Regions from separate parts of the Mesorhizobium sp. M0028 genome, predicted to be linked through region 4. Evidence: predicted binding sites of a transcription regulator. Region 4 holds the regulator's gene; each other region holds the start of a gene.
The links. Region 4 encodes LexA, which represses DNA repair genes until DNA is damaged. Its sites were predicted from a motif close to TGTTCNNNNTGTGTTCNG; they were not measured.

Region 1 (2,193 bases), on a different contig from region 4:
GCCTCGATCTTCTTGACCAATTCCTCATCCAGCGGATCGACCTGGCCGGTGACGCCGAAGGTGCCGTCGCGCAGATGCCGGCCGGCACGGCCGGCAATCTGGCCGAGCTCGGCCGCGGTCAGGTTGCGGTACTGGTAGCCGTCGAATTTGCGATTCTGGGCGAAGGCGACGTGGTCGAGGTCGAGGTTGAGGCCCATGCCGATGGCGTCGGTGGCGACGAGGTAGTCGACATCGCCCGACTGGAACAGCGCCACCTGGGCGTTGCGGGTGCGCGGGCTGAGCGCGCCGAGCACGACGGCGGCACCGCCCTGCTGGCGGCGGATCAGCTCGGCGATGGCATAGACCTCGTCGGCTGAGAAGGCGACGATCGCGGTGCGCCGCGGCAGGCGGGTCAGCTTCTTCGAGCCGGCATAGGCAAGATGCGACAGCCGTGGCCGGGTCACCACCGACACGCCCCGCAGCAGGCGCTGCAGAATGCCGTGCATGGTGGCCGCACCCAGCAGCAGCGTCTCCTGGCGGCCGCGCAGATGCAGGATGCGATCGGTGAAGATGTGGCCGCGTTCGAGATCGCCAGCGAGCTGGACCTCGTCGATGGCAACGAAGGCGGCGTCGGTCTCGCGCGGCATCGCTTCCACCGTGCAGACCGAGTATTTCGCGCCCGCCGGCTGGATCTTTTCCTCGCCGGTGATGAGCGCAACCTTATGGGCGCCGACCTTCTCGCAGACGCGCGTATAGACCTCGCGGGCAAGCAGCCTGAGCGGTAGGCCGATGACGCCGCTCTCATGCGCCACCATGCGTTCGATGGCGAGATGGGTCTTGCCGGTATTGGTCGGGCCGAGCACGGCCGTTACGTCTCGACCCGACAGGATCAGCGGTTCAGTGTGTTTCGGATGGATGTTCATCGGCCTGGAAATAAGGCTCTCTGCCTCGCATTGTCGGGAGCGCGCCCATATTGGCCGCGTATGACAGGCGACACATAGGGATTTCGGGCGCGAAGCGAAAGCGGAATGTGCCGAGGGCAGGCTGATTGGTCGGTTCGAAGCCAGAAATCTGTTCCCGATTAACAGTTGGAACGAGTCTGGAACGAATCAGCGACGAATCACTGACTCGCGCTGATTCAGGTTTTGTTCACGGCTACATCTGGGATTTCTGCCGGCGAGTCTCACCACATGCTGAATCACAGAAACTGGCCCGATTCATGCAGGCGGCATTCAAACGAGCACCACCGTTAACCTTTGCCGGTGAATGATCGTGGCCGGCCAATCTGCTTCGCCCAACATTATGAAATTATTGATGTTTCCTAATGCGCTTTAATCATTTCGAGGGTGTTTTCGGCTCTCGCCGTTAACGTTCCGCTCAAAGCCGGAACGAATCGGCGACGAATCAGCGATAGGCAAAGTTTCTTGGTTTGTTCACCGCAACATGTTGTGTTGTGAACAGCTTTTCCACCGAGAATCCACAGGCTGCCGGGCAGTTTTTGCACAGGCTGCGCAGCGGCCGTTAACCTTTGCGTGCCGGATTGGGGGGAGATCTTGCAACGGGAAGACCGCTATAGAAACGGGCCGTTTTGCAGGCCCGTTCGTCCAAGCGCGTATCTATCTCAACGTAAAGATAAACGGTCAGGCGATGTACTGCCCGCCATTGGCTGATATGGTCGAGCCGGTGATGAACCCGGCATCGTCGGAAGCGAGGAAGACGACGCAGCGCGCGATCTCCTCCGGCTCGCCGAGACGGCCGACCGGGATCTGCGGAAGGACACGCTCGTTGAGCACCTTCCCGTCCATCGCTTTGACCATCTCGGTGGCGATGTAGCCGGGGCAGATGACGTTGACGGTGATGCCGGCGCGCGCGCCTTCCTGGGCCAACGCCTTGGTGAAGCCGATATCGCCGGCCTTCGAGGCCGAATAATTGACCTGGCCGACCTGCCCTTTCTGGCCATTGATCGAGGAGATGGTGATGACGCGGCCGAATTTGCGGTCGCGCATGCCGCCCCACAACGGATGCGTCATGTTGAAGACGCCGGAAAGGTTGGTGTCGAGGACCTCTTTCCATTGCTCGCGCGTCATCTTGTGGAACATCGCGTCGCGCGTGATGCCTGCATTGTTGACCAGCACCGATACGGGACCGAGATCGGCCTCTACCTGTTTGATGCCGGCAGCGCAGGCCTCGTAGTCGGCAACCGACCATTTGTAG
Region 2 (2,193 bases), 470 kb from region 4:
GGCTTGCCGGCGGCGAGAGCAGCCAGCCGCGCCACTGCGGAAGACGGCAGGTTGGCGTCGCACAACACCGCGTCGGCTGAATCGATCGCTTCGCGCACCTTGGCGCGGCGGATCTGCTTGGGAAGCGCCAGCTCGTAGAGCACCATGTCGGCAAGGCCGGCGATCAGCCCGCCGTCGCTATCGACCAGCATCGTATGGCTTGGCGTCGCGCGGTCGAGGAACACCGCCGACAAATCGGCAATGCCGGCGTCGGTGACGGCGCGTAAAACCGTGTCGCCCAGGGCATCGCCGCCGCGCACCGAAAGCAGCGAGGCCGAGACGCCGCGCCGCACCGCACAGCGCAAGGCGTTGAAGGCGGCGCCGCCGACATGCTCGCGCATCGTGCCGGGGTTGGAAGCGGCCGGCACGAAGGCGCCGGCAACCCGGCCGCGCCGCTCGATATAGGCGCCACCCACGGCCAGGATCGTCGGGGATTTCATCATGCCGGCAAAATGCCCTTTGCTGTTGCCCGGGAGGAGACTAGGTCGCCGGGCGGAACCCTGCAATCGCGGGTGCGATTCGGATGGTGACGGCAACGGCGCCGCATGCGAGGCGGGATACGTCCGGAAGCAAAATTGTGAAACAAAAATAGAACAAATATGGATATCCGTTATTTTTCAAACCCTTGGGGCTCATTGACAAATGAGAACAAACGAGGTACATTCTTTTAAGGATTGCGGGATTGTCCGGCCTCCATTGACGACCACGGGGTGATGTATCATGGCTCAGAATTCTTTGCGGCTTGTAGAGGACAAAGCGGTGGACAAATCAAAGGCTCTGGATGCGGCGCTGTCGCAAATCGAGCGTGCCTTCGGCAAGGGTTCGATCATGCGGCTCGGCGCGAACGAGCAGGTCGTCGAGATCGAAACGGTGCCGACCGGCTCGCTTGGGTTGGACATCGCGCTTGGCGTCGGCGGCCTGCCGCGCGGCCGCATCGTCGAGATCTACGGACCGGAAAGCTCGGGCAAGACGACGCTGGCGCTGCACACGGTGGCCGAAGCCCAGAAGAAGGGCGGCATCTGCGCCTTTGTCGATGCCGAGCATGCGCTCGATCCGGTCTATGCCCGCAAGCTCGGCGTCGATCTCGAAAACCTGCTGATCTCGCAGCCCGATACCGGCGAACAGGCGCTGGAGATCTGCGACACGCTGGTGCGCTCCGGCGCCATCGACGTGCTGGTGGTCGATTCGGTGGCGGCGCTGACGCCGCGGGCCGAAATCGAAGGCGAGATGGGCGATTCGCTGCCCGGCCTGCAGGCCCGCCTGATGAGCCAGGCACTGCGCAAGCTCACCGCCTCGATCTCGCGCTCCAACACCATGGTCATCTTCATCAACCAGATCCGCATGAAGATCGGCGTGATGTTTGGTTCGCCCGAGACGACGACCGGCGGCAACGCGCTGAAATTCTATGCCTCGGTCCGCCTCGACATCCGCCGCATCGGCTCGGTCAAGGATCGCGACGAGGTCGTCGGCAACCAGACCCGCGTCAAGGTCGTCAAGAACAAGCTGGCGCCGCCCTTCAAGGTGGTCGAGTTCGACATCATGTATGGCGAGGGCGTCTCCAAGACCGGCGAGCTGGTCGATCTCGGCGTCAAGGCTGGCGTGGTCGAAAAGTCGGGCGCCTGGTTCTCCTATAATTCGCAGCGTCTCGGCCAGGGCCGCGAAAACGCAAAACTGTTCCTGCGCGACAATCCCGACACGGCGCGCGAGATCGAATTGGCGCTGAGGCAGAATGCCGGATTGATCGCCGAGAAATTCCTTGAGAACGGCGGCTCCGAAAGCAGCGACGACGGTTTCGAGGACGACGCCGGGGCGATGTAGGAAAAGCGACGCCTCCCGGAGCGTCAGCCAGGTTCGGATTTGATGTTTTGATTTTGAGTTTGCGTAATCGGTACATTTGAACCGCCGGCCCCGTGCCGGCGGTTGGCGTTTGACGGCGAGTCAGACGCATTTCAAAGCGCCGGTGAAAGCCGGGATTTGAGCCCATTTGGTGTTTCTGGACAGGCTGCGGTGCGACCGCTAAAAGGCCATGTCTATTTTCCGCCGGCAGCCGGCGGTTCTCTCGAAAAGGCAGTATTCATGAGTGGCGTCAACGAGATCCGGTCGGCATTTCTCGACTATTTTCGCAAGGAAGGTCACGAGGTCGTCGCGTCGAGC
Region 3 (2,193 bases), on a different contig from region 4:
CTACCGTCTGCAAGCCCGGGGACAGGACAGGCCGGACGGGATTTTTCGCCTGTTGCCGGCCGCTTCAAGCGGCTGGCACGAGACGCTTTGTCACAGCAGCATCAGCTGCTCGGTTGCCTTGGCGGCGGGGACGAACCGGTCGGTCCTCAGCGAGCGCCGCTCGGCATTGAGGCCGAGCCGTTTGGCGGCGATCTCGAAACGGCGGCCGATCTGCCAGGCATAAGGGCCGGAGCCTTTCATGCGCTTGCCCCATTCCGAATCGTAGTCCTTGCCGTCGCGCATCGAACGGATCAGCGACATGACGTGGCGATAGCGGTCGGGATAGTGGCGCAGCAGCCAGTCCTTGAAGATCGGCGCGACCTCCAGCGGCAGGCGCAGCAGCACATAGCCCGCTTCACGCGCGCCCGCTGCCTGCGCCGAATCGAGGATGCGCTCCATTTCCGAGTCGGTCAGTCCGGGGATGATCGGCGCGACCATCACCGAGGCCGGAATGCCGGCATCCGAAAGCTGCCTGATCGCCTCCAGCCGCTTGGTCGGCGTCGACGCGCGCGGCTCCATCGTTCTGGCCAGCATCCTGTCCAATGTCGTCACCGACAGTGCCACCTTGGCCAGCCCGCGTTCGGCCATGCGTGACAGAATGTCGATGTCGCGTGTCACCAGCGCTGACTTGGTGACGATGCCGACCGGATGCCCGCGCGCCTCCAGCACTTCGAGGATCTCGCGCATGATCCGGTATTGCTTCTCGATCGGCTGGTAGGGATCGGTGTTGGTGCCGATGGCGATGGTGCGCGGCTGGTAATTATCCCTGGACAATTCCTTGTCGAGCAGCCGCGCCGCATCCGGCTTGGCAAACAGCTTCGATTCGAAATCCAGCCCCGGCGACAGGCCCATGAAGCTGTGCGTCGGCCTCGCGAAGCAATAGACGCAGCCATGTTCGCAGCCGCGATAGGGATTGATCGAGCGGTCGAAGGAGATGTCGGGCGATTCGTTGCGGGTGATGATGGTGCGCGGCTTCTCGACCTGTACCTCGGTCTTGAAGGGCGGCAGCTCCTCCAGCGAATTCCAGCCGTCGTCGAACACATGCCGGCTGACCGGCTCGAAACGGCCGGACGGATTGATGCCCGCCGACCTGCCGCGATTGCGGTCTGGGCGGACGCGCATGCCGCTCTGCTCGATCATCGCATTCGCCATCTCGGCCCTGCCAGCGCCGAAGGCGGCAATGTCGGCACGCACGATCTGTTCCATTTTGGCCCTTTCCCAGGGACTGTCCGCCCGCTGTCGAATCGCTCTGCTCATGAATGTATTCCTATCGCACCGAGTGGAACAAAGCAAGAACTTTCTCGCGGCGTGCCGCAAAAACTGGCGCTGCCCACCGCTTTCCGCTATTCGGCTAAACATGCTCAGCGTCCTGATCGAAACCCTGAATGACGAGGAGGGCCTCGCCCGCACGCTCGCCTCGCTGATCGGCGGCGCGGTCGAAGGCGTGGTGCGCGACGTTCTCGTCTGCGACACCGGCTCGACCGATCAGACGCACCGCGTCGCCGAACATGCCGGCTGCCACTATGTCAGCGGCGGCATCGCCGCCGGCATCAGGCAGGCCAAGGGCGACTGGCTGCTTTTGCTGGAACCGGGAGCGCGGCTGGGGGAGGGCTGGATCGACGAGGTCGTCGCCCATACGGCCAGGCAAACCATGGCGGCGCGATTTTCACGGGCACGCGGCAGCCGCGCGCCGTTCCTGTCGCGGGTCTTTGCCGGAAATCGCGCTCTCGCCGAAGGCTTGGTGATCAGCAAGCGTCAGGCCGCCGCGCTGTCTAAGAGCGCCCGCAGCGCCGAAGCGATCGCCCGCGGCCTGGCGACAAGAAGGCTCCACGCCGAGATCTGGGTGGCGCCGCGGAAGTGACGGCTTACCATCCCGGCCTAGGGAACGCCGCCCAAGCAAATTTTCTGGCGGGTTGTCGTTTATTGTGCATTGCACAAAATCTGGCCGGGGGTTACCATTCCCAGCGATACGGGCGAATGGGTTTGGGGTGTGCCGGAGCGGCGACGACGACTATCGTCGATGCTGTTCCCTCGACATTTGAGGACCCCGATGACCCGTTCAAGCCCTGACAAGTCCGGCGCTGCAAGCCTCGAGGCGATCGCACGCAACGGCGGTACGCTGCGCCGCATCGCCGCCCGCATTCCGACCTATCT
Region 4 (2,193 bases):
CCGAGCTGGTCGCCAAGTTCGAGCGGCATGTTGAACCAGCCGGCCGTGTTCCAGGCGCGGATGAGATCATGCGCCCATTCTTCGGTCACTGCCTTGCTCAATTCATCGAAAGCGGCACGCGAAGCGGCCCCTAGCGAATTGCCGTCGAGATAGATCACTCCTTGCGGCAGCACAAAGCGGTCGCGCATCGCGCGCAGCGGATCTGCAGCATCCATCGCCCTTATGGCCACGAGATCGGGAATTCCTGTCATGATTTGTCTGCTCCCCAAGATTCACCGCAACGCCGGACACGCATCGACGGCATCCATCGGTCACGAGCGGTTCTCCATTACCTGGTATCGCGCAGCAAGGCTCCACCGGCGACAAGTTGCCTGACCATGCGGTGGAAACCAGGAGCCAAGCCAACCCAAGGTTGGCGTTTTGAGTTCGTTTCGTTCACGGTGCATTGACCAAACCGCACAGTCGATACGGCTTCAATTCCGTGCCCCTTTGCCGGCTGACGGCCGATACCAGTGCCGCCTTCTGGAAACCCAGAGGCCGCAAACGAAAGCAGAATCAAGGCGATGAGGCCCGCGGCGGTGAAAATGCAGCGTCCCGGTTTGGCGAGTGGTATCGTTACCCGAGCCCTAACACATTCATTAAACTTTAAACAGTTGCGGAACACAACTGGAACAGATAGTGTTTGTTCTGGGTTTGTTTTTCTGATTCTGTTGGGGGTCGCTATGCTGACACGCAAACAACACGAACTGCTTATGTTCATCCACGAAAGGCTGAAGGAAAGCGGTATCCCGCCCTCCTTCGACGAGATGAAGGAAGCGCTCGACCTGGCTTCCAAATCGGGAATCCACCGGCTGATTACGGCGCTGGAGGAGCGCGGCTTCATTCGCCGTTTGCCCAACAGGGCCCGTGCGCTGGAGGTGCTGCGCCTGCCCGATTCGATCGCCCCCGGCCTCAATGCGGCACGCAAGTTCTCGCCGAGTGTCATCCAGGGCAGTCTTGGGCAAGGTCCTCGGCAAGGCAAGCCGACATCGTCGCGCGTCCCTGCAGCCGGCAATGACGACGATGTCGTCGCCGCCGTGTCTATCCCGGTGATGGGCCGCATCGCCGCCGGTGTGCCGATCGATGCCATCCAGCACCAGACGCATTCGATCTCGGTGCCGCCGGACATGATCATGGGCGGCGAGCATTATGCGCTCGAGGTCAAAGGCGATTCGATGATCGAGGCTGGCATTTTCGACGGCGACACGGTGATCATCCGCAATGCCGATACGGCGAGCCCCGGTGAGATCGTGGTGGCACTGGTCGACGAGGAAGAAGCGACGCTGAAGCGGTTCCGCCGCAAGGGCGCCTCGATCGCCCTGGAAGCCGCCAATCCGGCCTACGAGACGCGCATCTTCGGACCAGACAGGGTCAAGGTGCAGGGCAAGCTCGTTGGGCTGATCCGCCGCTACTGAGCTGCGCCCTTGGCGCCGGCTTTTGGCTTGTCGGCTCTGCGGTATGGCGGCATGCCCCGCGCCGCGCGGGAAAATTTCCGCTGCACGTGCCAGGGCCGGTATGATTTTTCGACGGCGAAGCGGATTTCGGCGCGTGTTGCCGCTTGTGGATCGAAATAGACGGCCGCACTTCCCGCGCGCGCCAGTTGCCGTTTGGTGACGACGAGGACCAGCCGGTCGTAGTAGCAGGGATTATGGGCGGTGGCGTCGTCGATGACGATCAAGCTGGCAAAGGCGCAGGCTGGCCGTGCAGTATCGCGGTCATTGGCTAGCGCGATGATCGCGCCGGATGGATGCCTGGCAAGGCAGAGACCGTCCGTGCAAATGAACGGCATGCCCGGCGGTAAGTCGGCCGGATCGGCAATGTCGAATTGCGGATCGTTCTTTCCAGGTGTTTCCGGCGCGACGATAGCCTCTGATGTGAGCGCGCGTTTCCAGTTGTCGATGGTGAACTCATTCGGGCGTGCCCGGTTGACCGCGAGTTCACCGCTGCCGATCGGCAGCGCGACGAGCCGTGCGTCCTCCGAGATCAATACATCGGGTACGCGCGTCTGCGTTGTCGTTAGCAAGCCGGCGAGCGCAAAAGGAAGGGCCACGAGCCGCAACCAGGTCGTCGCCATGCTGGCAATGACGAGGGCGATCGTCACCAAAAGGACAGATCTCAGCGAAATCAGCCCGACCGCATCGATCGGCGAGCGCT

Region 1: NKJ93_RS07035 (helicase-related protein) is a predicted target of LexA. The motif match lies at 1,069-1,086, and genes of this name have one in related genera.
Region 2: recA (recombinase RecA) is a predicted target of LexA. The motif match lies at 618-635, and genes of this name have one in related genera.
Region 3: NKJ93_RS10775 (PA0069 family radical SAM protein) is a predicted target of LexA. The motif match lies at 1,320-1,337, and genes of this name have one in related genera.

Annotation. Positions count from the first base shown of each region.
Region 1 is NZ_JAMYVG010000002.1:412,349-414,541, forward strand. Features, by position in the region: gene NKJ93_RS07035 (helicase-related protein) at 1-902, opposite strand, end outside; gene phbB (acetoacetyl-CoA reductase) at 1,620-2,193, opposite strand, start outside.
Region 2 is NZ_JAMYVG010000001.1:785,813-788,005, reverse strand. Features, by position in the region: gene NKJ93_RS04080 (carbohydrate kinase family protein) at 1-482, opposite strand, end outside; gene recA (recombinase RecA) at 760-1,857, shown strand; gene alaS (alanine--tRNA ligase) at 2,116-2,193, shown strand, end outside.
Region 3 is NZ_JAMYVG010000004.1:72,561-74,753, forward strand. Features, by position in the region: gene NKJ93_RS10775 (PA0069 family radical SAM protein) at 91-1,245, opposite strand; gene NKJ93_RS10780 (glycosyltransferase) at 1,397-1,900, shown strand; gene NKJ93_RS10785 (phytanoyl-CoA dioxygenase family protein) at 2,090-2,193, shown strand, end outside.
Region 4 is NZ_JAMYVG010000001.1:316,021-318,213, reverse strand. Features, by position in the region: gene kynU (kynureninase) at 1-251, opposite strand, end outside; gene lexA (transcriptional repressor LexA) at 723-1,454, shown strand; gene NKJ93_RS01555 (ComEC/Rec2 family competence protein) at 1,448-2,193, opposite strand, start outside.